DNA from 4 places in the Streptomyces sp. NPDC002742 genome. Region 4 is predicted to be linked to each of the others. Evidence: riboswitches for the same ligand, from Rfam matches in the RefSeq annotation. Region 4 holds a riboswitch; each other region holds the start of a gene.
What was found. A riboswitch is a leader RNA that binds a small molecule or an ion and turns the genes downstream of it on or off. The one in region 4 is predicted to bind thiamine pyrophosphate.
Positions count from the first base shown of each region.

Region 1: linked by a shared signal. The riboswitch ahead of thiO (glycine oxidase ThiO) and the one ahead of thiC (phosphomethylpyrimidine synthase ThiC) in region 4 are both predicted to bind thiamine pyrophosphate.
Region 2: linked by a shared signal. The riboswitch ahead of ACFYW8_RS27660 (thiamine ABC transporter substrate binding subunit) and the one ahead of thiC (phosphomethylpyrimidine synthase ThiC) in region 4 are both predicted to bind thiamine pyrophosphate.
Region 3: linked by a shared signal. The riboswitch ahead of ACFYW8_RS04955 (purine-cytosine permease family protein) and the one ahead of thiC (phosphomethylpyrimidine synthase ThiC) in region 4 are both predicted to bind thiamine pyrophosphate.

Region 1 covers NZ_JBIAQF010000008.1:307,908-314,889, forward strand. The annotation lists gene thiE (thiamine phosphate synthase) at 1-100, opposite strand, end outside; gene ACFYW8_RS17100 (Rv2175c family DNA-binding protein) at 192-563, opposite strand; gene ACFYW8_RS17105 (NAD(P)/FAD-dependent oxidoreductase) at 628-1,866, opposite strand; gene ACFYW8_RS17110 (hypothetical protein) at 1,899-2,276, opposite strand; TPP riboswitch at 2,329-2,442, shown strand; gene thiO (glycine oxidase ThiO) at 2,440-3,606, shown strand; gene thiS (sulfur carrier protein ThiS) at 3,603-3,803, shown strand; gene ACFYW8_RS17125 (thiazole synthase) at 3,807-4,601, shown strand; gene pknB (Stk1 family PASTA domain-containing Ser/Thr kinase) at 4,963-6,900, shown strand.
Region 2 covers NZ_JBIAQF010000016.1:94,945-101,926, reverse strand. The annotation lists gene ACFYW8_RS27670 (ABC transporter ATP-binding protein) at 1-21, opposite strand, end outside; gene ACFYW8_RS27665 (ABC transporter permease) at 22-1,761, opposite strand; gene ACFYW8_RS27660 (thiamine ABC transporter substrate binding subunit) at 1,737-2,834, opposite strand; TPP riboswitch at 2,911-3,016, opposite strand; gene rlmN (23S rRNA (adenine(2503)-C(2))-methyltransferase RlmN) at 3,057-4,163, opposite strand; gene ACFYW8_RS27650 (carboxymuconolactone decarboxylase family protein) at 4,483-4,956, opposite strand; partial or broken gene ACFYW8_RS27645 (DUF6233 domain-containing protein) at 5,125-5,451, shown strand; gene ACFYW8_RS27640 (hypothetical protein) at 5,469-5,798, shown strand; gene ACFYW8_RS27635 (phosphatidate cytidylyltransferase) at 5,858-6,982, opposite strand, start outside.
Region 3 covers NZ_JBIAQF010000002.1:484,206-491,187, forward strand. The annotation lists gene gndA (NADP-dependent phosphogluconate dehydrogenase) at 1-507, opposite strand, end outside; gene thiD (bifunctional hydroxymethylpyrimidine kinase/phosphomethylpyrimidine kinase) at 766-1,563, opposite strand; gene ACFYW8_RS04955 (purine-cytosine permease family protein) at 1,631-3,031, opposite strand; TPP riboswitch at 3,023-3,117, opposite strand; gene ACFYW8_RS04960 (alpha/beta fold hydrolase) at 3,473-4,306, shown strand; gene ACFYW8_RS04965 (phospholipase) at 4,417-5,784, shown strand; gene ACFYW8_RS04970 (glutamate decarboxylase) at 6,248-6,982, opposite strand, start outside.
Region 4 covers NZ_JBIAQF010000006.1:201,401-208,382, forward strand. The annotation lists gene ACFYW8_RS12570 (VWA domain-containing protein) at 1-726, opposite strand, end outside; gene ACFYW8_RS12575 (LysR family transcriptional regulator) at 946-1,833, opposite strand; gene ACFYW8_RS12580 (DUF1801 domain-containing protein) at 2,097-2,459, shown strand; gene ACFYW8_RS12585 (VOC family protein) at 2,465-2,851, shown strand; gene thiC (phosphomethylpyrimidine synthase ThiC) at 2,908-4,728, opposite strand; TPP riboswitch at 4,721-4,877, opposite strand; gene ACFYW8_RS12595 (YibE/F family protein) at 4,949-6,466, shown strand; gene ACFYW8_RS12600 (SsgA family sporulation/cell division regulator) at 6,549-6,982, opposite strand, start outside.

The DNA of each region.
Region 1 (6,982 bases), on a different contig from region 4:
ACCCGGCGAGGTCGCCCTGCCGCCTGCGGGCGTCCGTGCACAGGTAGACGCGGGCGTCGGCGAGCCGGCCCTGTCTGGTCGTGGCGGCGTTCTCGGGCATTCGTGGATCCCCCGTTGGTCGGTGCGCGGGGAGTGCGGCGGCCGGGATGGTCCCGCCGCCGCGCTCCCCGTGCCGGACGGTCGCGTTCAGGTCAGACGGCGAGCGCCTGGGCGCGGCGCTTCACCTCCGTGCCGCGATTCTCGCTCAGAGCCTGCGCGGGGGTGCCGGGCAGGCTCGGGTCGGGGGTGAAGAGCCACTCGAGGGCCTCTTCGTCGGAGAAGCCGTCGTCCCTCAGGAGCGTCAGGGTGCCGGCCAGGCCCTTGACGACCTTCTGCTCGTCCGCGTCGATGAAGTCGGCGGGGACGTGCAGCGCGCGGTTCTCACCACGGCGTACGGCGATCAGCTGGCCGTCCTTGACCAGCTGCCGGACGCGCGTCACCTCGATGCCGAACTGTTCGGCAATATCGGGGAGGGTGAGCCAGGCGGGGACGAGAGCATCGATCTTTGCGTCAATCTCGGTCACGGGACAAGCCTGCCATCCCGGACCGACAGTCGGAAGCCAAGGGCGTCCGACCTGGGGTGACGGATCAGGCCGTGGCGCCCTTCAGCGGCCTCGACGGGTCCGCGAGCAGCTCCGGATCCATGAGGGCGCCCGCCTCGATGAGCCGGCGGCCCTGGGCGAGATCCCTCGGGCGGCCCACCGCCAGGAGGGCGACCAGACGGGTCTCGCGGAGCCAGCACACCGACCAGGAGGCACCCGAGGGGTCGCCGCGCCACGCCAGGGTGTCGTCGGGCGCGTGGTGGCCGACGTACTGCACGAAGCGGCCGAACTGCTCGGACCAGAAGTACGGCACGGGGTCGTAGGCGGCGGGCGCCTCTCCGACGATGTTCAGGGCGACCGTGCGGGGGCCCTGGAGGGCGTTGTCCCAGTGGTGGACGAGGAGCCGGTCCTCGTAGCGTCCCGACGGGAAGGAGGCGCAGTCGCCGACCGCGTAGACGTCCGGCAGGGAGGTGCGCAGGTGGTCGTCGGCGACGATCTCGCGGTGGGCGCCGAGTTCGATGCCGGAGCCGGCGATCCAGGCGGTCGCGGGCCGCGCCCCGATCCCGACCACGACGGCGCCCGCGGGCACCCGGGAGCCGTCGTCCAGGATCACCGCGCCCGGCTCGATGCGCTGCACGCGCGCGTGGGTGCGCAGCGTGGCCCCGCTGTCCGCGTACCAGGCGGCCATCGGGGCGGCCACCTCGGCGGGCAGGGCGCCGGCGAGCGGCCGGTCGGCGGCCTCGACGACGGTGACCGCGCAGCCCGCCTCGCGGGCGGCCGTGGCGAACTCGGCGCCGATCCAGCCCGCGCCGACCACCACGATGTCGTGCTGCCGGGTGAGAACGGGACGCAGCCGGTCGGCGTCGTCCAGGGTGCGCAGCAGATGCACTCCGGGCACGCCTTCGGCGCCGGGCAGCTGGATCGGTTCGGCGCCGGTGGCGACGACCAGGACGTCGTACGGGACGGGCCCCGCGGCCGTGTCCAGTTCGTGGTCGCCGGGGCGCACGCCGAGCGCCTCGCGGCCGAGCCACAGGTCGATGTCCAGTGCCTCGAAGTCGATGTCGAAGGCGGAGCCCTCGGCCTTGCCCAGCAGGACGGCCTTGGACAGCGGCGGCCGGTCGTACGGCTGATGCGGCTCAGCGCCGATCAGCGTGACGGTGCCCCTGAAACCCTGCTCGCGCAGGGCGACCGCGGTCTGCACCCCGGCCATGCCCGCGCCCACCACGACGACCCGCCGTGCCGTGGGCCCCTGCGACTGAGACCGTGCCTGCGTCTGCTCACTCACCTGATCACCATAGACACCTGACCGTTCGTCAGTCAGCGGACGTGCTCGGTGACCTGTTCCACACGGCTCGTCTCGCGCAGCTCTTCCACCACGCTCGTCCCCGCGCCCTTCCGCGACTCCCACGTCCAGGTCTCCTCCAGCCGCACGCGTCCGTCGGGCAGTTCCACGACGAGGGACACGCAGTGGCCCGAGGCGGTGGTCCCGTCGCGCTTGAGCTGTACGTACCGGAAGTCGAGGCGGTCGCCCTCACGGGTGCCCACGAGGTGCCCGCGGACGATGTCGCCGCCCGCGTAGTCGGCCCAGACCGTGCCGTCCCGCTCGTGGTAGGCGAACCGGGTGCGGGTGCCGACCTGGCCCGGCGCCTGGTCGGCGACGGGGGCGAGGACGAGGCCGTCGAGCGGTCGTGCCATGGGCGGAGGCTCCCTTACTGAGACGGAGCGGGGCGGGCTAGGGTGGCCAACGTAAAGCACTCGCGGGAGCCCGGACGCACCGGGCTGAGAGGGAGGCTGGGGCGGCCTCCGACCGTACGAACCTGATCCGGGTCATGCCGGCGAAGGGAGGGGCTGGACGCCCATGTCGCCCACGCGTTCGTCAGACGTCCTCGTCATCGGGGGCGGAATCATCGGTCTGGTGACGGCCTGGCGGGCCGCGCAACGCGGGTTCACCACCGCGCTCGTGGACCCGGAGCCGGGGGGCGGGGCCGCCCAGGTCGCGGCCGGAATGCTCGCCGCCGTCACGGAACTGCACTTCGGCGAGGAGACCCTGCTGGGTCTCAACCTCGCCTCCGCGCGCCGCTATCCGGACTTCGCCGCCGAACTGACCGAGGCGACCGGCCAGGATCTCGGATACCGCCGGTGCGGCACGCTGGCCGTCGCGCTGGACGCCGACGACCGCGCCCACCTGCGGGAACTGCACGCTCTGCAGGTCCGGTCGGGGCTGGAGTCGGAGTGGCTGAGCGGTCGTGAGTGCCGCCGCCTGGAGCCGATGCTCGCACCGGGCGTGCGCGGGGGTCTTCGGGTCGACGGTGACCACCAGATCGACCCGCGGCGCCTCGCGGCAGCCCTGGTCACGGCGTGCGAGCGGGCCGGAGTGGTCCTGCACCGGACCTGGGCGGAGCGCCTGGCGCTCGCGGGGGACCGGGCCGCGGGAGTGGTCACCACGGACGGCACCGAACTCACCGCGGGCCAGGTGGTGCTCGCCGGCGGCAGCCTCAGCGGGCGGCTGGCGGGCGTCCCCGACGACGCCCGGCCGCCGGTGCGCCCGGTCAAGGGGCAGGTGCTGCGATTGACCGTGCCCCAGCGGTACGCGCCCTTCCTCAACCGCACCGTGCGGGCCGTGGTGCGCGGCAGTCACGTCTACCTCGTGCCGCGCCGGAACGGCGAGCTCGTGGTCGGCGCGACCAGCGAGGAGCTGGGCTGGGACACCACCGTGACGGCGGGCGGCGTCTACGAGCTGCTGCGCGACGCCCACGAGCTGGTCCCCGGGATCACCGAGCTGCCGCTCACCGAGACCCGTGCCGGGCTGCGCCCCGGCTCCCCCGACAACGCGCCGCTGCTCGGTCCGACGGCACTGGACGGACTGCTGCTGGCCACCGGGCACTTCCGCAACGGCGTGCTCCTGACACCCGTCACCGGCGACGCGATGGCCCATGCCCTCGCCACCGGCGAACTCCCCGCCGAAGCCCGCCCCTTCACGCCCCTGCGCTTCGGCGCCACCGCCCTCACGGAGCAGCCCGCATGAACATCGTCGTCAACGGGGAGCGGCAGCGGATCGCCGCGGGAACCGCTCTCGACGCGCTCGTCGCGACGCTCACCCCGGCACCGGCCGGAGTGGCCGCCGCCCTGAACGAAACCGTCGTCCCGCGCGCGCAGTGGTCGTCCACCTCCCTCACCGAGGGCGACCGCGTGGAAGTCCTCACCGCCGTCCAAGGAGGCTGACCCATGGCCGACGATCCCTTCGTCCTCGGTGGTACGGCCTACGCTTCCCGGCTGATCATGGGGACGGGCGGTGCGCCCAGCCTCGACGTGCTGGAGCGCTCCCTGGTGGCGTCCGGCACGGAGCTGACGACGGTCGCGATGCGGCGCGTGGACGCGTCCGTGCACGGCTCGGTCCTGTCGGTGCTCGACCGGCTGGGCATCCGCGTCCTGCCGAACACGGCCGGCTGCTACACCGCCGGTGAGGCCGTGCTGACCGCCCGGCTGGCGCGCGAGGCGCTGGGCACCGACCTGGTCAAACTGGAGGTCATCGCCGACGAGCGCACCCTCCTGCCCGACCCGATCGAACTGCTCGACGCGGCGGAGACGCTGGTCGACGACGGCTTCACCGTGCTGCCGTACACGAACGACGACCCGGTGCTGGCGCGCAAGCTGGAGGATGTCGGCTGCGCGGCGATCATGCCGCTCGGCTCACCCATCGGGTCCGGGCTCGGGATCCGCAACCCGCACAACTTCCAGCTGATCGTCGAGCACGCGCGCGTGCCGGTGATCCTGGACGCGGGGGCGGGTACGGCGTCGGACGCGGCGCTCGCGATGGAGCTGGGGTGTGCGGGGGTCATGCTCGCCTCGGCGGTGACGCGGGCGCAGGAGCCCGTGCTGATGGCGGAGGCCATGCGGCACGCCGTGGAGGCGGGGCGCCTGGCGCGGCGGGCGGGGCGCATCCCCCGGCGGCACTTCGCCCACGCGTCCTCTCCCGTGGAGGGCACGGCGGCGCTGGACCCGGAACGCCCGGCGTTCTGATCAGCTGCCGACGTACCGCCGGAACGTCGGTTTCCGGCCGGACGGGCGCGGCGGGCCCCCCGCGGGGGCGGGCGCCGCGGGTGCGTGGTGTCCGCGCGCTCCCGAGTGCGCCCCTTGCGACGTGCGTCTGGTGTCATGCGCGGACCGCGCGGTGGTGAACGCGGCGGCCGGTCGTGGACGGGTTCCGTGACGGCGCAGGTTGTCGCGTTGTGGCCTTGCGGTGGCGAACGGGACCTGATCGGACATCTGCGCGATGAACGGACCTTCGTGCGTGCGATGTGCGTCACAGCTCGGCTGCAGTCGGGCCCCGGTATCCGCCGAACGGGGCGTCGTGACGGTGGCGGCTCGTAGACTCACCTGCGTGGATACGACCCTTCAGGACCCCCTTGTCGGACACGTGCTCGACGGCCGTTACCGCGTCGACGCACGGATCGCGGTGGGCGGGATGGCCACGGTCTACAGGGCCCTGGACACCCGCCTCGACCGCGTGCTCGCCCTCAAGGTGATGCACCCGACGCTGGCCGCCGACGGTTCCTTCGTCGAGCGGTTCATCCGCGAGGCCAAGTCGGTGGCACGGCTGGCGCACCCCAACGTGGTGCAGGTCTTCGACCAGGGTGCGGACGGGTCGTACGTCTATCTGGCCATGGAGTACATCGCAGGGTGCACCCTGCGGGACGTGCTGCGCGAGCGCGGCGCCCTGCAGCCCCGGGCCGCTCTCGACATCCTGGAGCCGGTGCTCGCCGCGCTCGGTGCCGCGCACCGCGCCGGCTTCGTGCACCGCGACATGAAGCCGGAGAACGTCCTGATCGGGGACGACGGCCGGGTCAAGGTCGCGGACTTCGGCCTCGTCCGCGCCGTGGACACGGTGACCAGCACGACGGGCGCCGTCCTCGGCACCGTGTCGTACCTCGCCCCCGAGCAGATCGAGCACGGCACCTCCGACACCCGGGTCGACGTCTACGCCTGCGGAGTCGTCCTCTACGAGATGCTCACCGGCGCCAAGCCGTACACCGCGGACTCCCCCGCACAGGTCCTCTACCAGCACCTTCACGCCGACGTGCCACCACCGTCGGCCGTCGTGCCGGGCATGGCGTACTCACTGGACGAGCTGGTCACCGCGGCGACCGCACGCAATCCCGAGGTCCGCCCGGCCGACGCCGTGGCGCTGCTCGGCCAGGTCCTCGAAGCGCGCGCCGGCCTCACCGCCGAGCAGCTCGACGCGGTGCCGCCCGGTGCCCTGTCGGTGGGCCACGACAACGCCGACGACCGTACGAGCGTGATCCCGCGCTCGCTGTCCGTACCCCGTCCGCTGCCCGTGAACGACGACGACGCCCTGCACCGGACCAGCAGGTTCGAGCAGAGCAGCCCCTTCGGTGCCGCGCCGGCCATGCCGCCGCAGTCTCCGGGGACGCGTCCGCGGCGCGGGATGCTGATGGTCGTCGCCGCGATCGTGCTGGTGCTCGGCCTCGGGGGCGGTGTCTGGTACATCAACTCGGGCCAGTTCACCAAGGTCCCGCCGGTCCTGGCGAAGACGGAGCAACAGGCCAGGTCCCAGCTCCGGGAATCCGGGCTCGACGTCAAGCAGGTCAAGCACGCCTACAGCGACACGGTGAAGCGCGGCACGGTCATCAGCACCGACCCCGGTGTCGGCGAGCGGATCCGCGACAACGACTCCGTGACGCTGACCGTCTCCGACGGCCCCCAGACGGTGAAGGTGCCCGACCTGAACGGCCTCGCCCTGTTCAAGGCGAGAGAGGTGCTCAAGGGCGACGGGCTCGCCGCGGGCATGGTCACGCGTGAGTTCAGCGAGGACGTGACCAAGGGCTTCGTGATCGGTACGGTTCCCGGCGCGGGTACCCCGCGGCACTCGGGCTCGGCGATCGCGATCGTCGTGAGCAAGGGCGCCCGGGTGAAGCTGCCCGACGTGACCGGCTCTTCGGTCGAGGACGCGACCGCCCAGCTGGAGGGCGCGGGCCTGAAGGTGAGGATCGCCGCGGAGCGGGTCGAGTCGGAGTTCGACAAGGGCCAGGTCGCCGTGCAGACGCCGGGCGCGGGCCACGAGGCGGCGACGGGCGACACCGTGACGCTGACGGTTTCCAAGGGCCCCCAGATGGTCGAGGTCCCCGACGTCGTGGGCGACAGCGTGAGCGACGCGAAGCAGGCGCTGGAGGATGCCGGGTTCCAGGTCGACGAGGACCGGGGCCTGCTCGGGCTGTTCGGCGACACGGTCAAGAAGCAGTCGGTGCACGGCGGCGGCACGGCGCCCAAGGGCTCGACGATCACGATCCAGATCCGCTGAGCGGATCCGCCGGACGACACGGACTGGACGACACGGACGCACGGCCTCCGACCGGGCAGCCGCTCGGGGGCCGCTCCCCCGA
Region 2 (6,982 bases), on a different contig from region 4:
GCCCCGCAGGCTCAACAGCATCTAGAACTCCCCGGTCCGGTCGGTCCGTACCCGCTCCAGCAGCAAGAGCGCCACCGCGCACACCACCATCAGAATCGTCGAAAGGGCCATGGCCTGGCCGTAGTTGAGATCGCCCGCGCGCCCGAGCAGCCGGGCAACGGCGACCGGCAGCGTCGGGTTGTCGGGCCGTGCGACGAAGACGGTCGCCCCGAACTCCCCGAGGGAGACGGCGAAGGCGAACCCGGCCGCGATCAGCAGCGCCCGCCGCACCATCGGCAGATCGACCTCGCGCCACACCCGCCACGGCGACGCCCCGAGCACGGCAGCGGCCTCCCGCAGCCGCCCGTCCACCGCCCGCAGCACGGGCAGCATCGTCCGTACGACGAAGGGGACACCCACCAGCGCCTGCGCCAGCGGCACCAGGATCCAGCTGGCACGCAGATCCAGCGGCGGCTCGTCCAGGGCGATCAGGAACCCGAAACCCACGGTCACCGCCGAGACGCCGAGCGGCAGCATCAGCAGCGCGTCGAAGCCCCGCATGAGACGGCCGGCGCGCCGGGTGAGGGCCGCGGCGGCCAGACCGCCGATCAGTACGGCGATGGCGGTGGCGGCGAGCGCGTACTCCAGCGAGTTGCCGACCGCCTCGATCGGGGCGACGAGGAAGACACCTCCGTCGTCGTGGGTCAGCGCCCGGTAGTAGCTGAATCCCGGTGCGCCGAGGGACCGCTGGACGAGGACCGCGAGCGGCAGCACGAGGAGGACCGCGATGCTCGCCAGCACGCCCGCGAGGAGCCCCCACTGCCCGGCCCCGCGCGGCCTGCGCGCCGTCGTCTCCGGGGCCACCAGACGCAGCGCGGTCTCCCGGCGGCGTACGGTCGCCGCGTGCACGGCGAGGATCGCCCCCACCGCCACGAACTGGACGATCGTGAGCACCGCCGCCGTCGCGAGATCGAAGATCTCGGAGGTCTGCCGGTAGATCTCGACCTCGAGGGTCGAGAAGGTGGGGCCGCCGAGGATCTGCACCACACCGAACGAGGTGAAGGTGAAGAGGAAGACCATGAGTGCGGCGGCGGCCACGGCCGGCCCGAGCGCCGGCAGCGTCACCCTGCGCCAGGCCGCGAAGCGGGAGGCGCCGAGCACGCGGGCGGCCTCTTCCTGGCGCGGGTCGAGCTGCGACCAGAGCCCGCCGACGGTCCGTACGACGACCGCGTAGTTGAAGAAGACATGCGCCAGCAGGATCGCCCACACCGTGGTGTCCAGGCGTACGCCCCACAGCTCGTCGAGCAGCCCGCCCCGGCCGACCAGCGCGAGGAACGCCGTGCCGACGACCACGGTCGGCAGCACGAAGGGCACCGTGACCACGGCCCGGAGTATCTGCTTGCCCCTGAAATCGAAGCGCGCGAAGACGTACGCGCCGGGGAGCGCCACCAGGAGCGTGAGCGCCGTCGAGGCGAGCGCCTGCCAGGTGGTGAACCACAGCACGTGCCGGATGTCCGGCCGGGTCGCCACGTCCCAGATCCGGCCGAGCTGCCATCCGCCGTCCCCGTGGAGCCCGCGCGAGACGATCGCGGCCACGGGGTAGGCGAAGAAGACCGCGAAGAACGCGACGGGCAGGGCCATCAGCGCGAACCGCGTCACGCCCTGCCCGCGCGCCTTTCCCGAAGCCTTGCCGTCCTCGCCGGTCCCGCCGCCCTCGCCGACCCCGTCGGCCCGGTCCGCGCCGTCCGCGCCGTCGGCTACTTCAGTACGAGCGAGGTCCACGACTTGACCCACTGGTCGCGATCGGCGGCGATCTTCGCGGGCGCCAGGATCTCGGGATCCTTGGCCTGCGGACCGAACCGGGTGAACTCCGCCGGCACCCGCGCCCCCTCACGCACCGGGTAGACGAACATGTTGAGCGGCATGTCCTCCTGGAACTCCTTGGTCAGCAGGAAGTCCAGGAACGCCTTGCCGCCCTTGGCGTTCTTGGCGTGGCTGAGCAGACCCGCGTACTCCACCTGCCGGAAGCAGGTGCCGGCCGCGACCCCGGTCGGGGCGGTGGTGGGCTTCGGCTTGGCGTAGATGACCTCGGCGGGTGGCGACGAGGCGTACGAGACGACGAGCGGGCGGTCGGCCTTGGCCTTCTTGCCGCCGGCGGAACCGGAGAACTCGTCGTTGTACGCCTGCTCCCAGCCGTCCACGACCTTCACCCCGTTGGCCTTGAGCTTCTTCCAGTAGCCCTGCCAGTTGTCGTCGCCGTAGTGCGCGGCGGACCCGAGCAGGAAACCGAGGCCGGGCGAGGACGTGGCGGCGTTCTCGGTCACGAGGAGATTCTTGTACGCGGGCTTGACCAGGTCGTCGAAGGACTGCGGCGGCGCCAGCTTGTGCTCGCTGAAGTAGGCCTTGTCGTAGTTGACGCAGATGTCGCCCGTGTCGATGGGGGTGACCCGGTGCTTGTCCTGGTCGGTCCGGTACTCGGGCATGACCAGGTCCGCGCCCTTGGCCGCGTACGGCTGGAACAGCCCGTTGTCGAGCGCGCGGGAGAGCAGGGTGTTGTCGACGCCGAAGAAGACGTCGCCCTGCGGGTTGTCCTTGGTCAGGATCGCCTTGTTGACGGCCTGCCCGGCGTCGCCGTCCATGAGGACGCGGACCTTGTAGCCGGACCGCTTCTCGAAGTCCTTGAGCACGCTCTTCGACACGAGCCACGAGTCGTGGCTGACGAGCGTGATCGTCTTCGAGTCGCCCGAGCCGGCGGTGTCGGACGAGCCGCACGCGGACAGCGCGGGCAGCGCGACGAGACCGAGCCCGACGGCCAAGGCCGCGAACCGCCTGCCGGCGCTGGTGGTGGTGCTCACTGATTCCTCCTGGGTGACCAGGAAGAGACGCGGCCCCGCCCGGGACCTCTGACGGTTCCCGGGCAGGGCGCAACAGCTTGAGTAATGACCGAACTTCCTACCCAGAATGACCTGGGCAAGGTTCAGAGGGTCTGCGGTCTGTCCCGCACTCTCAGCGCTGTGGCGCTCCCCTGTCGGAATATGAAGATGTCGGAATATGAAGGCGTACTGACCCGACTCAGACTACCGCTCGGTCGCGGCGAGCTGACCACACGCTCCGTCGATCTCCTGGCCCCGGGTGTCCCGGACGGTCACCGGCACGCCATGGGCCGCGATGGCCTCGACGAAGGCCTTCTCGTCCTCGGGCCGCGAGGCGGTCCACTTCGAGCCCGGGGTCGGGTTCAGCGGGATGAGGTTGACATGCACGGGCTTGCCCTTGAGCATCCGCCCGAGCCGGTCACCACGCCACGCCTGGTCGTTGATGTCCCGGATCAGGGCGTACTCGATCGACAGGCGCCGCCCGGACTTCGCCGCGTACTCCCACCCGGCGTCCAGCACCTCGCGCACCTTCCACCGCGTGTTCACGGGTACGAGGGTGTCGCGCAGCTCGTCGTCGGGAGCGTGCAGGGAGATCGCGAGCCGGCACTTGAAGCCCTCGTCGGAGAACCGGTTGATGGCGGGGACCAGCCCGACCGTCGACACGGTGATACCGCGCTGCGAGAGCCCGAGCCCGTCCGGCTCGGAGTCGGTGAGGGCCCGGATCGCCCCGACCACCCGCTTGTAGTTGGCGAGCGGCTCGCCCATCCCCATGAAGACGATGTTGCTCAGCCGCGCCGGACCGCCGGGGATCTCGCCGTCGCGGAGCGCCCGCATACCGTCGACGATCTGGTGCACGATCTCGCCGGTCGACAGGTTCCGGTCGAGGCCGGCCTGTCCGGTGGCGCAGAAGGGGCAGTTCATCCCGCAGCCCGCCTGCGAGCTGATGCACATGGTCACCCGGTCCGGGTAGCGCATCAGCACGGACTCGACGAGCGTGCCGTCGAAGAGCCGCCACAGGGTCTTGCGGGTGGTGTCCTGGTCGGTCGACAGATGCCGTACGACCGTCATCAGCTCGGGAAGCAGTGCCTCCTGGAGCTTGCCGCGCGAGGCGGCCGGGATGTCCGTCCACTCGGCGGGGTCGTGCGCGTACCGGGCGAAGTAGTGCTGCGAGAGCTGCTTGGCACGAAACGGCTTCTCACCGATCGCGGCAACAGCCTCTTTGCGCTCGGCAGGCGTGAGATCGGCAAGGTGCCGCGGCGGCTTCTTGGCTCCGCGCGGCGCTACAAAGGTGAGTTCTCCGGGCTTAGGCATGGCTGTACCAGTGTCGCAGATCGAATGGTGTGACCTGGGGCCCGAACGGTGGGGTGGTGGCCGTCGCTCCCCCGGGTCCGTCCTCGGGCCGCCGCGGGACGGCCCGAGGGCGCCCATGAACGCCCTGGGGGACACCCGCGAACGGCCTACCGGCCACGAGCCGGCCCACTGCGAGCCCCGCGGGGACCCGGGGCCCGGTGGACCCGGCAATCCCGGCCGGCCCCGCGGACCCGCAATCCCGGCCGGCCCGGCAGACCCGGGACCCGGGTTCCGAAGTCCGGCCGGCCCCGGAACCCGGCCCGAGCACCCTCGGTCTCGGTCAGGCGAACTGGCCGGGACGGTAGCTGCCCGCCGGCTGCTGGACGATCACGTTTCCGCGGTTGAAGGCGTTGATGATCGAGATGCAGCACACCAGGGCGGCGAGTTGCTCCTCGTCGTAGTACTTGGCGGCGTTCGCCCAGCACTCGTCCGTGACACCGCCGGCCGCGTCGGCGATCCGCGTGCCCTGCTCCGTCAGCTCCAGGGCGGCCCGCTCGGCGTCGGTGAACACCGTCGCCTCGCGCCAGGCCGCGACCAGGTTGAGGCGCACCGAGGTCTCCCCCGCGGCGGTGGCGTCCTTGGTGTGCATGTCGGTGCAGAAACCGCAGCCGTTGATCTGGCTGGCGCGCAGCTTCACCAGCTCCTGCGTCGCGGCCGGCAGGGTGGAGTCCTCCAGCGCCCTGCCGGCCGCGACGATGTGCTTCGTGAACTTGGCCGCGACCGGGCTGGCGAAGAGGTTCAACCGAGCTTCCATGGTGGGCTCCTGTGTCGTCGTTCGTGGTTACACCCCTTCGACGGAACAGCTCCGCACGATGTGACACGGCTCCATGTGACCTGCGTCTCCCACCACGAGCTCAGGGTTCGCCGTCACAGGACGACAGGCGGGATGCTGCGGTGGAGTCGCACCAAGGCCTAGAATCGAATATGTGTACGAAAAAGCGTCCCGCCTGGAGTACCTGCGCAGTGTCCGCGCCTGGCTGCTCCGGCAACTGCGCCGCACCGACGACACCATCGCCGAGCTGGAGCGCCAGGAGGTCGCCGCCACTCGCGCGGCCCGCACGTCGCCCCCGCCGCCGCGCGATGGAAGGTCGCGACGCGACGGACAGGCGGCGCCAAGGCCACTCCCGACGCCGTCCACACGGGCGACTGCGGGATGGCCGGGAAGAACACGAAGCCACTCGCACGTGAGCAGGCACTCCGGGCGATCACCGAAGACGGCGTCACGGCATGCCCGTACTGCCGCCCCGACACGGATCTGGGTGCCCTGTGGACCACGAACACGCGCAGCCGAGCGACGAACACGCACAGCCGAACCACGAACACCACGGACAGGCACGGGCCGACGGCGTATCCACCGCGCCCATCACCATCGGCCGCCCGGCCGGGAGCGGCGGCCGCCGGGTGACGATCCGCGGCCTGAGCGCCGGCGTCGCCCACAGCGACGTCGACGTGGTCGAGTTCCTGCGCCGCGCGGGCCTCCCGGACGCGTGGGAGTTCCTCGACGATCCGCGCTGGGTTCAATGGCAGGACGGCCGGCCTCACACATACGACGCCACCCCTCCCGGTCACGGGGATCACGGTGAGGTGACCGGGTGACCGGAAGGGGTGGCGTGGTGTCGTACACGCGTGCGTCGTAGACGCATGCGGAAAAACGATCAGCCGGATCCGACGAAGAGCACCAGCAGCAGCCAGACGACCGGAGCCGTCGGGAGCAGGGAGTCCAGCCGGTCCATGATGCCGCCGTGGCCCGGCAGCAGGGTGCCCATGTCCTTGATGCCGAGATCCCGCTTGATCATGGACTCGCCGAGGTCACCGAGCGTGGCGCTGGCCGCGACCGCGAGGCCGAGGATCAGGCCCTGCCACCAGGTGCCGTCGTCGATCAGGAACTGCATGCACAGAGCACCCGCCACCATCGCGAAGCTGACCGCTCCGAACAGACCCTCACGGGTCTTCCCGGGGCTGATCCGCGGCGCCAGCTTGTGCTTGCCGAAGCGCCAGCCGACCGCGTACGCGCCCGTGTCGCTGACGACGGTCAGGAGCAGGAAGGTGAGCACGCGGCGCGGACCGTCGTCGGCCGTGAGCATCATGGAGACGAAGGTCGCCAGGAACGGCACGTAGAAGGCCGCGAAGACCCCCGCCGTGACGTCCTTCAGATAGCCCTCTGGCGGTTCCGTCATCCGCCAGACCAGGACGGCCAGCGCGGTGAGCGCCATGGCCACCCAGGCGCCCTCGGCACCGCGTACGTACCCGGAGACCACCATGGCGGCCCCGCCGAGCGCGAGCGGCACGAGAGGCGCCTTGATGCCCTTGCGCTCCTCCAGCCGTGAGGTGAGCTCCCAGAGCCCCACCACCACGGCGACCGCTATCACGCCGACGAAGACGGCCTTGACGACGAACAACGACGCGACGATCACCGCGCCCAGCCCGACGCCCACTCCTATGGCAGCGCCCAGGTCGCGTCCCGCACTCTTCTTCTGAGGTGCGGGGGCGGGCTCTGGGGCGGCGCTGGGCATGGGCTCCTGCGGGCTCTGCGGATTGTGAGACGGATCCCCATAGGGCGCCGTCGGCGGTGTGTCGTCGCGGACCGAGGGGCCGCTCGACCGAGCGGCCCCACTGTCGTCATCCTGGTCTCCGCCGTGTGCGGGTACTTCGGGCACGGTGGGCATGGGCCGAGTGTGCTGCGCGTCATGCGCATCGTACGTGGGACCCGCCGGGTCTGCCCCCTGGACAGGCCCCTGCTCGGACGGCCCCCAGTACCCGGCTTGTGGCGGCGCCCCCCA
Region 3 (6,982 bases), on a different contig from region 4:
GGGCTCGCCGTCCACCTTGGCGCTGATCGACTCGAACATCGGGCCGAGAGAGGCGTACGACTCCGGGGAGCCGCCGGGCATGATGCTCGGCCCGTGCAGGGCGCCCTCCTCGCCGCCGGACACACCCGCGCCGACGAAGTGGATGCCCCGTTCGCGCAGCGACTGTTCACGACGCCGGGTGTCGGTGAAGTGGGCGTTGCCGCCGTCGATGATCATGTCGCCGGTTTCGAGGAGCGGGGCGAACTCCTCTATGACGGCGTCGGTGGCCGCACCTGCCTGCACCATGATCATCAGGCGGCGGGGGCGCTCCAGCGCGGCCACGAACTCCTCGGCCGACTCGGCCGCCACGAAGGCGCCCTCGTGCCCGAACTCCTCGACCAGTGCCTTGGTGCGTGCGGGGGTGCGGTTGTGGACGGCGACGGTGTAGCCGTTCCGGGCGAAGTTGCGGGCCAGGTTGCGGCCCATCACCGCGAGCCCTGTGACGCCGATCTGCGCGGTCGCCTTCATGGTGTGCTCCTTGGATCCGGATCTGCCTGCCCGCGTACCTGACGGGCGAACAGACGACTGTCGCTGTGTCGATCAGTACGCACGACAGGGGGTGAGGTGTTCACCTTCCGGGGCAGGTGGTGCGCCGGATCGCGTGCCAGGGTCTCCGGACGACGTGCGGAGGCGGGTACTCCGGAAGGCCCGGACGGACCCGGCGGTTCCGGGACTTCGGCATTCCGGAACCCCGGAACCCCGGAACCCCGGCCGGCGGTCCGGCGGTCAGCCGTTCCGGCGCTGTCGCCACCCGTGGTCCACCGGCCCGATGCCGGCGCCGAGCGCGAAACCGGCCTCTATCGCGGCGGTCACGTACGCCTTGGCCCGCCGTACCCCCTCCGGTACCGAAAGGCCCTCGGCCAGGCCCACCGCGATCGCCGAGGCGAGCGTGCAACCGGTGCCGTGCGTGTGCCGGTTGTCGTGCCGCGGCGCGCGCAACCAGTGCTCCGCCGTTCCGTCGGTGAGCAGATCGACGGCCTGACCCGGCAGATGGCCCCCCTTCACCAGCACCCAACGGGGACCGAACGCGAGCAGCCGGTCGGCGGCCCCGCGCATGCCCTCCTCGTCCTTCACCTTCACCCCGGTGAGCTGCGCGACCTCGTCGAGGTTCGGGGTGGCCACCGTCGCCCGCGGCAGCAACCGGGTCCGTACGGCGTCCAGCGCGTCGTCGGCCAACAGCCGGTCCCCGTGCTTCGAGACGCTCACCGGGTCCACGACGACGGGGGCGCCCACGTCGGACAGCAACTCGGCGACAGTCGTGACCAGGCCGGGCGACGAGAGCATCCCGGTCTTCACGGCCTGTACGCCGATGTCGTCGACCACGCTGCGGTACTGGGCGCGCACAGCCTCCTCGGACAGCTCCCAAGCACCCTGCACACCGACGGAGTTCTGCGCGGTCACCGCGGTGAGCACGCTCATGCCGTGGGCGCCCAGCGCGAGCATCGTCTTCAGGTCGGCCTGGATCCCGGCGCCACCGCCGGAGTCGGATCCGGCGATCGTCAGGACGCGGGGCGGCGTGGTCACAGGAGTTGTTCCTCTCGGATACGGCTTCGGGCGTGGGGCCCTCGACCGGCGGAGCGACGAAGGGCCCTCAGGCGCGGCGGCGCAGCCGGAGCGGGGCGTAGAGGGCGAGGGCGACGAGGAACGCCACGTAGTAGGAGAGGTCCGCGCCGTGCAGCGCCTCGGCCACCGGACCGACGTACAGGCCGGTGTCCATGAACGGCACGGCCGCGCCGAACGCCGCGACGAAGGCAACCAGTGACGGCCATACCGGGCGCGGAAGGGAGATCTCGGCGGCGACGTCGAACGGGACGCCCCCACGCTCCCGCCCGCGGGCGATCCAGTCGACGACGACGATCGCGACGAACCCGGGGATCCAATACCCCACGAACAGCAGCACGTTCTGGAAGCGGGCCGTGGTGTCGGCGGCGTGCATCCACAGCACCAGCGGGAAACCGAGCCCGGCGGCCAGGGCGGCGGCCACCGGGCGCGGTATCCGCACGCCCAGGGTCTGCAGGGCGAGTGAACCGCTGTAGTCGTTCATCGCGTTGCTGCACACCGCCGCCAGTGCCACGGCCAGCAACCCGAACGCGCCCGCGGCCCCGCCGCCCAGCAGCGCGTCCACGCCCGCCGCCGTCTGGTCGGTCAGCACCGACGCGCCCCACAGCCCGAGGACCTGCACGGCGACGAAGGACGCGACGAGGCCGAGCAGGGTGCACCAGAACATCCGCGGTCGGGACGTCGTACGCGGCAGATAGCGGCTGAAGTCACCGGCGTACGGCGCCCAGGACAGCGAGAGGCTGAGCGCGATGGTGCTGGTGAGCACGAACGCGCCCGCGCGATCGGCGCCGGTCGCCGTCCCTGTCGCGGCCGGGTGGACGCCGTCGAGCATGCGCCAGGCGATCACCGCGAAGGCGATGGCTAGCGCGAACGTCATCACGATCTGCAGGCGGTGGATGGCCTCGTAGCCGAGGACGCCGAGCGCCCCCTGGGCAAGCATCATCACGAGCACGCCGAGCCAGAACGGCCAGCCGCACAGCCGCGCCAGCGCGTCCCCGCCGAACAGGCCGATCAGCGCGTCCCAGGCGACCGAGGACAGCCACTGGAGCATCCCCGGCAGCACCACGGCGCGGCCGAACGCGAGCCGTGCGAGCGGTAGTTGGCCAGTGCCGGTGAGGCCGCCCCAGGTGCTGAGGTAGGCGGTGGGCAGCGCGCCGAGCACGGTCCCGAGGACGACAGCCGCCAGCGCGGTGGCGAAGTCCAGACCGAGCGCGATACCGATGGTGCCGGTGAACACGCCCGTCATCGTCAGGTTCGGAGCGAACCACACCGTGAACAGGCGCCCGGCCCCGCCGTACCGGTTGTTCTCGGGGACCGGCTCGATGCCGTGTCCCTCCACCCGCAGGTCGCCGGGAGCGGCGGGCATCCGTCCGTCGAAGACGGCGGGCCGGCCGTCGACGGGCAGCCCGTCGGAAACATGCGCCAATGGCATGGAAGACATCCCTCCGCCAGTACGAACTGGTTCAGGTTCGACGGGTGTGATCTCAGCCCTCGGACGGGGCACCCCGTGTCCGGTACTACGACGGACACATTAACCCCATCCCCCAGGTCGTGGGTACGACGGCTCCCGTGCGCGACGGCTCCCGAGCAGGACGGCTCCCGAGCACGACGGCTGTCGTGCTCGGCGGTCCCTGCGTAGGGCGGCTCCTGTGCAGGGCGGCCCCTGCGCACGGCCGAGATGGCCGTCCGCGGTGCTGGAGTCACCCACCCGGGCCAGTGCCCGCCGGCACAGTCGGCTTCGTCCGAGCGCCCCGACCGGGCCTTTCGCGGGGCGCCGCGCGTCGCCCCTCGGTACTGTCGGAAGTGATCGCCGCTCGCTCTCCGTTCCAGGGTTCCCGGACCCCGGTGGCCGGGCGGAAGGAGGCAGAGTGCCGTGACCGTGATCTCCCTGAAGTCCGCGCAACTGCGGGAAGGGCCCACCCTCCCGTACGCCGAAGCCGGCTACCCCAGTGGTACACCGGTCGTCCTCGTGCACGGTCTGGCCGACTCCTGGTGGTCCTTCGAGCCCCTTCTCAGGCGCCTGCCGGCGTCCCTGCACGGCTATGCGCCCACGCAGCGCGGACACGGCGATGCCGACCGGCCCGCGGAGGGCTACGATCCCGACGACTTCGCCGCCGACCTGGTGTCCTTCCTGGACGCGGTCGACATCCCCCGCGCCATCCTGGTCGGGGCGTCCAGCGGCGGCGTACCGGCCCGGATCGTCGCGGGCAGTCACCCCGACCGCATCGCGGGTCTGGTTCTGCTCGGCGTCCCCGGCACCCTCGCGGACAAGCCGGCGGCGGCCGCGCTGGGGAAGTCCCTGGAAGATCTCTCCGACCCCGTGCCCCGCGCGTTCGTCGAGGACTTCCTGGCGGGCACGGCGACCCGCCCGATCGCCCGGGGCTTCATCGAGACGATGGTGGAGGAGAACCTCAAACTCCCCGCGTACGTCTGGAAGGAGACCGCGCGCGGTCTCCTCGACGCCGACCTCGGTGGCACCCTCGCGGGCATCCTGGTGCCCACCCTCGTCATCTGGGGCGAACAGGACGAGTTCCTGCCCCGTGAGGACCAGCAGACCATCCTGGACGCCGTCCACGGCGCGGCCTTCGTCGCCTACGAGGGCGCCGGCCATGTCGTCCACTGGGAACAGCCCGAACGCGTGGTCGCCGACATCGCCGCGTTCGCCACGCGGATCGAGCACCCCGGTACCGCGTACGGCACCGCCTGACCTCGCCCCGAGGATGAACGGCCGCGCGCCGAAACCGCGTTGGCCTGAGCCTCTGATGACTCCCCGCAACATGGCATGCTCATGGTCCCCATAGGAAGGGATCACGTGCCATGAGACCGAGCCGACGCTCCCTGCTCGCCGCCACCGCCGTACTGAGCACCGTTTTCGCCGTTCCCGCTCCGGCCGGCGCCGCCGAGATCCCCGTCGGGGGCGCCTACTACGTCCAGAGCGCCACCACGGGACTGAACGCCGCCGACAGCGCGGGCGCGGTCGTCCAGCACAATCCCAGGGGCAACGAGGACCACCAGCAGTGGACTCTGCGCCGGAACGGCTCCTCTTCGGTGCTCGAAAGCGCCGACACCGCGGGCAGTTGTCTGGGCCGCTCGGGCGACCAGGCCCGGACGGTCGCCTGTACGAGCGCCGACGCCTCGTGGGAGGTCGCCCCGAACGGCGCCGACCAGTACACGCTCAAGGCCCCGGGAACGGACCGGTACTTGACACTCGCCGACAGGTCCAACGGCGCCAACTACCCGGCCCAGCTGGTGATCGGCCCGCCGGGAGGACTCGCGTCCTGGTATCTCACCCCGGTCGAGCCCGCGACCCGCCCCATGCCGCCGCAGGACCAACGCACCCTGGACCAGGTCACGTTCCTCACCGCCCACAATGCCTACGCCAACGGCGTGGACGGCGGATTCGCCCCGCCCTTCGTCAACCTGGTGCCCAATCAGACCCGCGGTATCAGCCGGCAACTTACCGACGGCGTCCGCGGGTTCATGCTCGACCTGCACCAGACCCCCGACGGCGCCATCCTCTGCCACGACAGCTGCACCCTCGTCAGCAAGCCGGTCGCGCTCTGGGTCGACCTCCAGCGCATGGTCGACTTCCTCAAGCAGCACCCCGACCAGTTCGTCACCGTGTTCATGGAGGACTACGTCGACCCGGGCGTCCTGCGCGCCGAACTCGCCCGGGTGAACGGTCTGTCCGACGTCCTCTACCGTCCGGACCTGACCGGCGTGCGTGACAAGGGCTGGCCGAAGCTCGCCGAGCTGACCGCCGCCGGCCACCGCCTGCTCATCTTCACCGACCACAGCCGTTCCGCCGACGAGTCCGCGGGGCTCACGCGCGACAGCTTCGGCGTCATGTACCAGCGTGAGTGGACCGTCGAGAACTACTGGTCCATGGGCTCGGGCCTCGGCTCCTCCGACTGGTCCTGCTACAGCCGCTGGTACGACGCGGGCACGAACGTACCGCTCACCCGCACCGAGCCGGGTTTCCGCCCGCTGTTCGTCATGAACCACTTCCGCGACGCCACCATCGCCGGAACCGCGGGCACGGACAACACCAAGCTCGCCGACCGGGCCCGCCGCTTCTGCCGGCCGGCCGCCCGCAAGAAGCCCAACTACCTCGCCGTGGACCGCTACGACCTGGGCGATCCAGCCTCAGCGGTGAACACGCTGAACACGTACGTCTACCCGTAGGCCGCCCGCGACCGCGAGTCTCGGAGGGCGCCCCACCCGGGGGGAGCCGCCGACGCGAGACTCGCGGAACCGACGAGCCGGACCCCGATCCATGGCGCGTCGTGGTGGGTACCGAGTGCGACAGATGGGTCGGGACGGTCGTCACGTCAACAGTGACTTCCCCGTAGGCTGCTTCGCACGCGCGGACCGGTCTCTCTCACGGACCGCGCCTTGCCCGGCCTCGACGCCCGGTTCCACCCCCATGCCTGCCGGGGGATGGGGCCTTCCCTGCCGCCTGCACGCATCTCGGCCCATTCAGGTGGAGATGTACCCAGACACGCGGCCAGACACGCGGCCAGACACGCGGCCAGACACGCGGCCTGGCACACGGCCTGTGCCAGGGCCTGGAGCGGGGCCTTGTGGGCGGGCCGGTCGGCCTGTGACGGCTGTCGACGGTGATGCTCGCGCGGGTGGCGGCGTCGCCTCAGTAGCCGGTGCCGCGCTTGACCTGGGCCCGCTCGATGCCATGGGTCGCACCCTTGTTGTCCAGAGTGCGACACGCGTCGGCGATGTCCTGGCTCAGGCGGTCGATCTGCTCGCGGCTCAGGGTCTCCTTGACCAGGGCGCGCAGAATCTTCACCCGTTCCGCGTTGGGCGGGAGCGTGTACGCCGGCACCATCCAGCCGCGCTCGGCCGAGAGCTGCCAGGCGACGTCGGACTCGTCGTAGGCGTGCCGGCCGGCGAGGCGGAAAGCGACCAGCGGCAGTTGCTCGAGGTTGCCGCCGATCACCTCGAAACGACCGCCGCTGCGCAGGTTCTCCGCGAGCGCCTGGGCGTTCTCCTGCATCATCTTCATGACGTAGGTGTAGCCTTGGCGGCCGAGCCGGACGAAGTTGTAGTACTGCGCGAGCACCATCGACGCGCCGGTGGAGAAGTTCAGCGTGAACGTCGCGTCGGTCTTGCCCAGGTAGTTCTCGTGGAACACGAGGTGTTTGGCCAGGTCTGACTCTTCGCGGAAGACCAGCCAGCCGATGCCGGGGTACACCAGGCCGTACTTGTGTCCCGATACGTTGATCGAACGCACCTGCTCCAGCCGGAAGTCCCATTTCGAGTCCGGGTAGAGGAAGGGCCACACGAACGCGCCGCTGGCGCCGTCGACGTGAATAGGGATGTCGAGGTCCCGCTTCTCACGGATGTCGCGCAGGAGCTTGTCGATCCC
Region 4 (6,982 bases):
TGCGGGCGGGGGTGCCGATGCGGACGGGGGCATCGATGCGGAAGCCGGCGTCACCTTGGGCCGGGGTGGAACGGCAGGCGGGGCCGCGTAAGGTGCCGCTGCCCCGGACGAGGCATCTCCGGAGCCCGCGGCTCGGGAGACCGCGCCCATGGAGCCCGCGCCCGTGGAGCCGGCGCTCCCGGACGCGTTCGGCTCCTCGTCCACGCTGATCCCGAAGTCGGTGGCCAGGCCCGCGAGTCCGGAGTCGTACCCCTGACCCACCGCGCGGAACTTCCACCGACCGCCCCGCAGATACAGTTCACCCCCGATGAACGCGGTCTCCGTCGTCGCCTCCATCTCGAAGAGCGCCAGCTCCAGCCCGGTCCCGGCGTCGAGCAGCCTCAGCCGCAGGCCCGACAGCCGGCCGAAGGTGCCCCCGTCGGCGGAGGCGCCCAGGACGACCCGCTGGATCTCCGGCTCCAGGGCACGCAGGTCCACTCCGACGGTGTCCGTCGTTGCGTCGCCTTCCCTCCGCTTCCCCAGGTGACGAACGGCACCGGAGGCGTGCCTGGGCTGGTTGTAGAAGACGAAGTCACCGTCGTCCCGCACCCGTCCGTCCGCGCGGAGCAGCAGAGCCGAGGCGTCGGCGTCCGGCGTACCGGGGCCCCCGGACCAGCCGAGCACGACCTGCACCTCCTGCGCGGCAACTGGAATGTTGGCGCCCTTGCTCATCGATGTCGGTGTCATGAGCCCAGTCTGCCTAGAGAACCCGCCACCGGAACCGACCTATACGCCTACACGCACACCGGGCGGCCCTGGTGCCTACGCCCGCACGCCACACGCGCACGCCACACTCGCGTGCCGCGTGGCTCTTGCATCACACCCCACGCCCCACTCCCCACGCCGCCGAAGACGGCGGACCCGGTGAACACCACCGAGCGCCGGACGCGGGCATCAGGCACCGACTCAGGGAGATCCGGCCGCGTCGGTCGCCGCCCGTACGAACTCCCGAAGCCGCTCGGTGGTGTTGCCCTCCATCCACACCAGTCCCCGTTCGATCGGCTGCGCGTCGTGAAGGGGCACGTAGGCGACATCGGGCCGGGGGTAGTACTGCCGCGAGTGCTCTCCGACCGGGAGGACGCCCCGGCCCATCGCGACCAGAGTCAGCATTTCGGAGAACGACCCGCCGACCGGGCCCTTCGGAACGGACCTGCCCGAGGGGGTGCGGTCCGGTGTGCGGTCCCGCTTGAACCCCGCCGAGGTCACCTGGGGGTACTGCACCACGGGATGTTCCGCGAGCACCTCGACGGACACCCGCTCCTCGCCGGCCAGCGGATGACCGGCCGCCACGGCCAGCACGCGTCTCTCCCGCAGCAGCGCGGGGCCGCAGGCCATTCCGTCGAAGGGGAACGAGGCGAGCAGGACGTCGATCGAACCGTCCAGCAGACTCGCGCGGGAGTTGGACAGCTGAACCTCCCGCACGTCGACCCGGCAGTCGGGATGGCGCTCGCCGAACAGACCGACCGCCCTGAGCAGTGCGGGGGCCGTCCACTCGCCGAGGAAGGCGACCCGCAGTTCCCCGGTGACCCCACGACTCGCGTCGGCCGCCCTTCGCAGCGCCGCCTCCATCCCGGCGACCAACGGCGTCAGATCGTCCGCCAGTTGTCTGCCGATCGGGGTGAGCACGACGGAACGACTGTTACGTTCGAACAGCGAGCCGCCGACTCTGCGTTCCAGTTTCTTGATCACCTGGCTGACCCGCCCGGTCGTGATCAGCAACCGCTCGGCGGTCCGGCCGAAGTGCAGTTCCTCGGTCAGCGTCAGGAAGGCCTCGACCTCCAGTCGCTCCAGCATGAAACCCCCAGCGTTAAATCTGGCTCAACGATTGTATGACGATCACGCCTTGATGGCGCCTGCCCTGCGGCGGATCCTGGAACACGTCCACCCGGCCCTCGGAGAAGAGCCGACGAGTCCCACGGACACCCGAGCACACGGCCGCCGAGACGTCCGAACGCAGCGACACGGGCAGGCAGGCCCAATGCGGTCGCGCACAGACACAAAGGCACATCGGAGCTCGCATCCACCCACCCACCGCACCCCTCCTGAACGGGACCCGCATGAACTCCTCGGACATCACCTCCTACCTGAACGATCTCGACGGCCCGCTGCGCGACGTCGGCGAGAGGACCAGGTCTGTCATCGACTCGGCCCTCCCAGACGGCTCCGGTGCGCTGTGGCACGGCCATCCCACCTGGAGCCTCGGAGACAAGCCGGGTCAGACCCCGATCTGCCTGCTCAAGGCCTACAAGTCCTACGTCACCTTCGGCCTCTGGCGTGGCCAGGAAGTGGCCGATCCATCGGGCCGGCTGGTCGCCGGAGCCCGCCACATGGCCTCCGTGAAGCTCAGCAGGTCCGCCGACGTCGATCCCGCCCTGTTCAGCGAGTGGCTTCGCCTCGCCGTCGCCCTGGAGACGAAGTGACCACCGTGCGTGTCAAGGCGTTCGACCATCTGGTGCTCAACGTCGAGGACGTCGAACGGTCCCTGGCCTTCTACACCGGACTGCTCGGCCTGGCACCCGTACGCGTCGCCGAGTGGCGGGGCGGCCAGGCCCCGTTCCCGTCGGTGAGAATCACCGCGGAAACCATCATCGACCTGGTCGCCCATGCCCGCGGGGAGTCCAACGTCGACCACATCTGTCTCACCGTGGAACCACTGGACTGGAACGAGGTCATCGCGTCGGGTTCGTTCACGGTGATTCAGGGCCCCGTGGAACGCTTCGGCGCGCGGGGCACCGCCACCTCGGTCTACGTCCAGGACCCCGACGGCAACACGGTGGAACTGCGTTGGTACCCGCAGGACACCGCGCCATGACCGGCCGAGGGACGTGGTCCGGGTGTGCGCCCCGGACCACGTCCCTGTGGAGCGGCTCAGTCGGCCAGTGGCAGGTACACGCGGTTGCCCGCCTCGGCGAACTCCTTGGATTTCTGGAGCATCCCCTCAGCGATCTCGTCGGCTGATACCCCCTCAGTCGCCGCACCACCGAACCGCTCCGTGATGCTTTGGCTGATCTTCATCGAGCAGAACTTCGGCCCGCACATGGAGCAGAAGTGGGCCGTCTTGGCAGGTTCGGCCGGCAGGGTCTGGTCGTGGAACTCCCTTGCCGTGTCCGGATCGAGAGCCAGGTTGAACTGGTCCTCCCACCGGAACTCGAAGCGGGCGTCGGAGAGCGCGTCATCCCAATCCTGTGCACCTGGGTGCCCCTTGGCGAGGTCGGCTGCGTGGGCGGCGATCTTGTAGGTGATGACGCCGGTCTTGACGTCGTCACGATCGGGCAGGCCCAAGTGCTCCTTGGGCGTGACGTAGCAGAGCATGGCCGTGCCCCACCAGGCGATCATCGCGGCACCGATGCCGGAAGTGATGTGGTCGTACGCCGGCGCGACGTCCGTCGTCAGCGGGCCGAGCGTATAGAACGGAGCTTCATCACAGATCTCCTGCTGAAGGTCGATGTTCTCCTTGATCTTGTGCATCGGGACATGCCCCGGGCCTTCGATCATCGTCTGTACCTGAAAACGCTTCGCGATCGTGTTGAGTTCCCCGAGCGTCCTCAACTCCGCGAATTGCGCTGCGTCGTTGGCGTCCGCGATGGAGCCGGGCCGCAGACCGTCGCCGAGCGAGTAGGTGACGTCGTACGCGGCGAGGATCTCGCAGAGCTCCTCGAAGTTCTCGTACAGGAACGACTCCTTGTGGTGCGCGAGGCACCATGCCGCCATGATCGAGCCGCCACGCGAGACGATGCCGGTCTTTCGGTTGGCGGTGAGCGGCACGTATGCCAGGCGAACGCCCGCGTGGACCGTCATGTAGTCCACGCCCTGCTCGGCCTGCTCGATGACCGTGTCCTTGTAGATCTCCCAGGTCAGCTCCTCGGCCCGGCCGTCGACCTTTTCCAGCGCCTGATAGAGCGGCACCGTACCGATGGGGACGGGGGAGTTGCGCAGCACCCATTCGCGCGTGGTGTGGATGTTGCGTCCGGTCGACAGGTCCATGACCGTGTCGGCGCCCCAGCGGGTCGCCCAGGTCATCTTCTCGACCTCCTCCTCGATGGAGGAAGTGACCGCGGAATTGCCGATGTTGGCGTTGACCTTCACCAGGAACCGCTTGCCGATGATCATCGGCTCGATCTCCGGGTGGTTGACGTTCACCGGCAGCACCGCCCGGCCGGCGGCGATCTCCTCCCGTACGACCTCGGTGTCGACGTTCTCGCGGATCGCCACGAACTCCATCTCGGGCGTGATCTCGCCGCGTCGCGCGTACGCGAGCTGGGTGACCGCCTGCCCGGCACGTCCCCGGCGCGGCTGGCGCGGCCTCCCGGGGAAAACGGCGTCGAGGTTGCGCAAGCCCCCGCGCGGGGATGTGTGCTTGATCCCGTCGTCCTCGGGGCGGACAGGACGGCCCGCGTACTCCTCGGTGTCTCCGCGGGCGATGATCCAGCTCTCGCGCAGCGGAGCCAGTCCCCTGCGCACCTCGGTGTCGACGGTCGGATCGGTGTACGGGCCGGAGGTGTCGTACAGAGTCACGGACTGACCGTTGGTGAGGTGCACCTGGCGAACCGGCACCCGCAGATCGGAACGCGTGCCCCCGAGGTACGCCTTGTGCCAGCCGATGGACTTCCCGGCCTCGCCGTTCGGGGACGGCGGCGAAGCCCCGTCCGTCTGACTGGAGGCAGACGTGCGTACATCTTTGTTGGTCATGAGACCTACTCCCTACGCCGGCATTACCCGGTAACAGGTTCAGCGGTCGACGCAGCGGCTTCCGTTCGTCGATGTTTCATGTGAAACATCGCGAAGACGGAGGTCAGCGCCCTCTCAGCCCGGTGCTCCGAGCTCCCGCGTGTGCAAAGGTGCCTCCACGCTAGCGTCATATTTGGCGCGGTGAACAGAGGGCCCTTGCCGTCCTTGCGATGATCGGGCGGTGACAACCACCCAGCAGCACCCGTTCCCGCCGCCCGAGCCGCCGCGGCGCCCGGGCTCCGACGACGGCCATGGGCACGGCTCCGGCAACGGGCATGGTCATGGACACGGGCCGGGTGGTGGACCTGGTCCCGGACCGGGCAGTGATCACCACGGTCCCGGCGGCGGACACGGGCCGGATCCCGTCGGTGGCCATGGGGAGGGTCCGAGCGCCGGGCACGGGCACTCGCACAGCCACGGTCCCGCCGCGCCGGTCTCCAAGCATCTGCGCAAGGTCATCGCCGCGGTGCTCATCCCCTTCGCAGCCGCGGTGGCGGTGGGTCTCGTGGTGCTGTGGCCCGGCGGCGCGCCTTCCCACCAGCGCACCGGTGTCGGATTCGACCGGCAGACCCAGCAGGCGACTGTCACCAGGATCGACCAGGTGGACTGCAAGTCCGTGAACGCCTCCGCGGAAACCCCGACGGGCGACACCTCCACCGCCGAGGGATCCTCCGCTCAGCGGCAGGCAGCGGGTAGATGCAAGAAGGCGACGGTCCGGATCGACACCGGCAAGGACAAGGGCCGTACGTTCTTCGAGATCGTTCAGCCGGATCAGTCACGGCAGTTGCATCAGAGCGAGAAGGTCGTCGTCGCGTACGAGCCCTCGGCTCCCAAGGATCTCCAGTACTCGGTCACGGACGCGAACCGGAAGCTGCCCCTGGCGCTGCTCGCCCTGATCTTCGCCGTGGTGGTCGTGGTGATCGGTCGGATGCGCGGCGTCATGGCGCTGGTCGCCCTGGCCATCAGTTTCATGATCCTGAACTTCTTCATCCTGCCCGCGATCCTGCAGGGTTCGAACCCGCTGCTCGTGGCCGTTGTCGGATCCAGCGCGATCATGCTGATCGCGCTCTACATGTGTCATGGTCTGTCGGCCCGGACATCCGTGGCGGTGGTCGGCACCCTTCTCTCACTGGTGCTGATCGGTCTCCTGGGCTCGGTCTTCATCGACTGGGCCGTACTGACCGGCAACACCGACGACAGCACCGGCCTGATCCACGGTCTGTACCCGTCCATCGACATGAGCGGCCTGCTGCTGGCCGGAGTCATCATCGGCTCGCTCGGCGTCCTCGACGACGTGACGGTGACGCAGACGTCGGCGGTCTGGGAACTGCACGAGGCGAATCCCACGATGGGCCGGCGTGGCCTGTACCGCGCGGGCATCCGTATCGGCCGCGACCACATCGCGTCGGTCGTCAACACGCTCGTCCTGGCATACGCGGGCGCCGCGCTGCCGCTGATGCTGCTCTTCTCGATCGCACAGAGCAGCGTAGGAACCGTCGCCAACAGCGAACTGGTCGCTGAGGAGATCGTGCGCACCCTGGTCGGATCGATCGGTCTGGTCGCAGCGGTGCCGGTGACGACCGCGCTGGCCGCCCTGGTGGTCGCCGCGGACCGTGAAGGGGCCGAACCCGTCCCCGTTCAGCCCTCGGCCGCCAGGACGCCGGCACGGAGCGGGAAGGGACGCCGCCGCAAGCACTGAGCCGTCCACCGGAAGCGCTGAAACCATCCTGCATGGACGCCCCTTGTGAGGAAGCGTTACTCCGCTCCGGACTGCCGAGGCTTCAGCCCGCGCTCTGCTCCTCCGCGAGGATGCGGTCGAGCGCCTCGTCGAGGGAGGTGTCGAAACCCGCGAGGGAGCGCTCCTGACCGAGCGGCACCAGCTTGTCCGTCCGGTCGAGAAACGCGACGAGCGGCGCGGCCCCGGACCGGAACAGCGCGTGGTCCCCACCGACCTGAAGCCGGATCAGCACCTCGCCGAACGCCTCCGGGTCGGCCGGAGCGATGTGCACATCGCCGTCACCGCACGGCCTGCCGACTCCGTCGATCAGCAGCTCCCGCCCGAACACCCAGGTCACGGGCGCGTCGCCGGGCAAGTGGAAGGTCAGCCGCACGGCGTACGGATCACCGGTCTCGTATCGCAGCTCGACCGGAATGCGGAAGGACAGCTCCTCGGACACGAGGAAGCTCATCATGACCTCTGCCTGCACCGACTCGC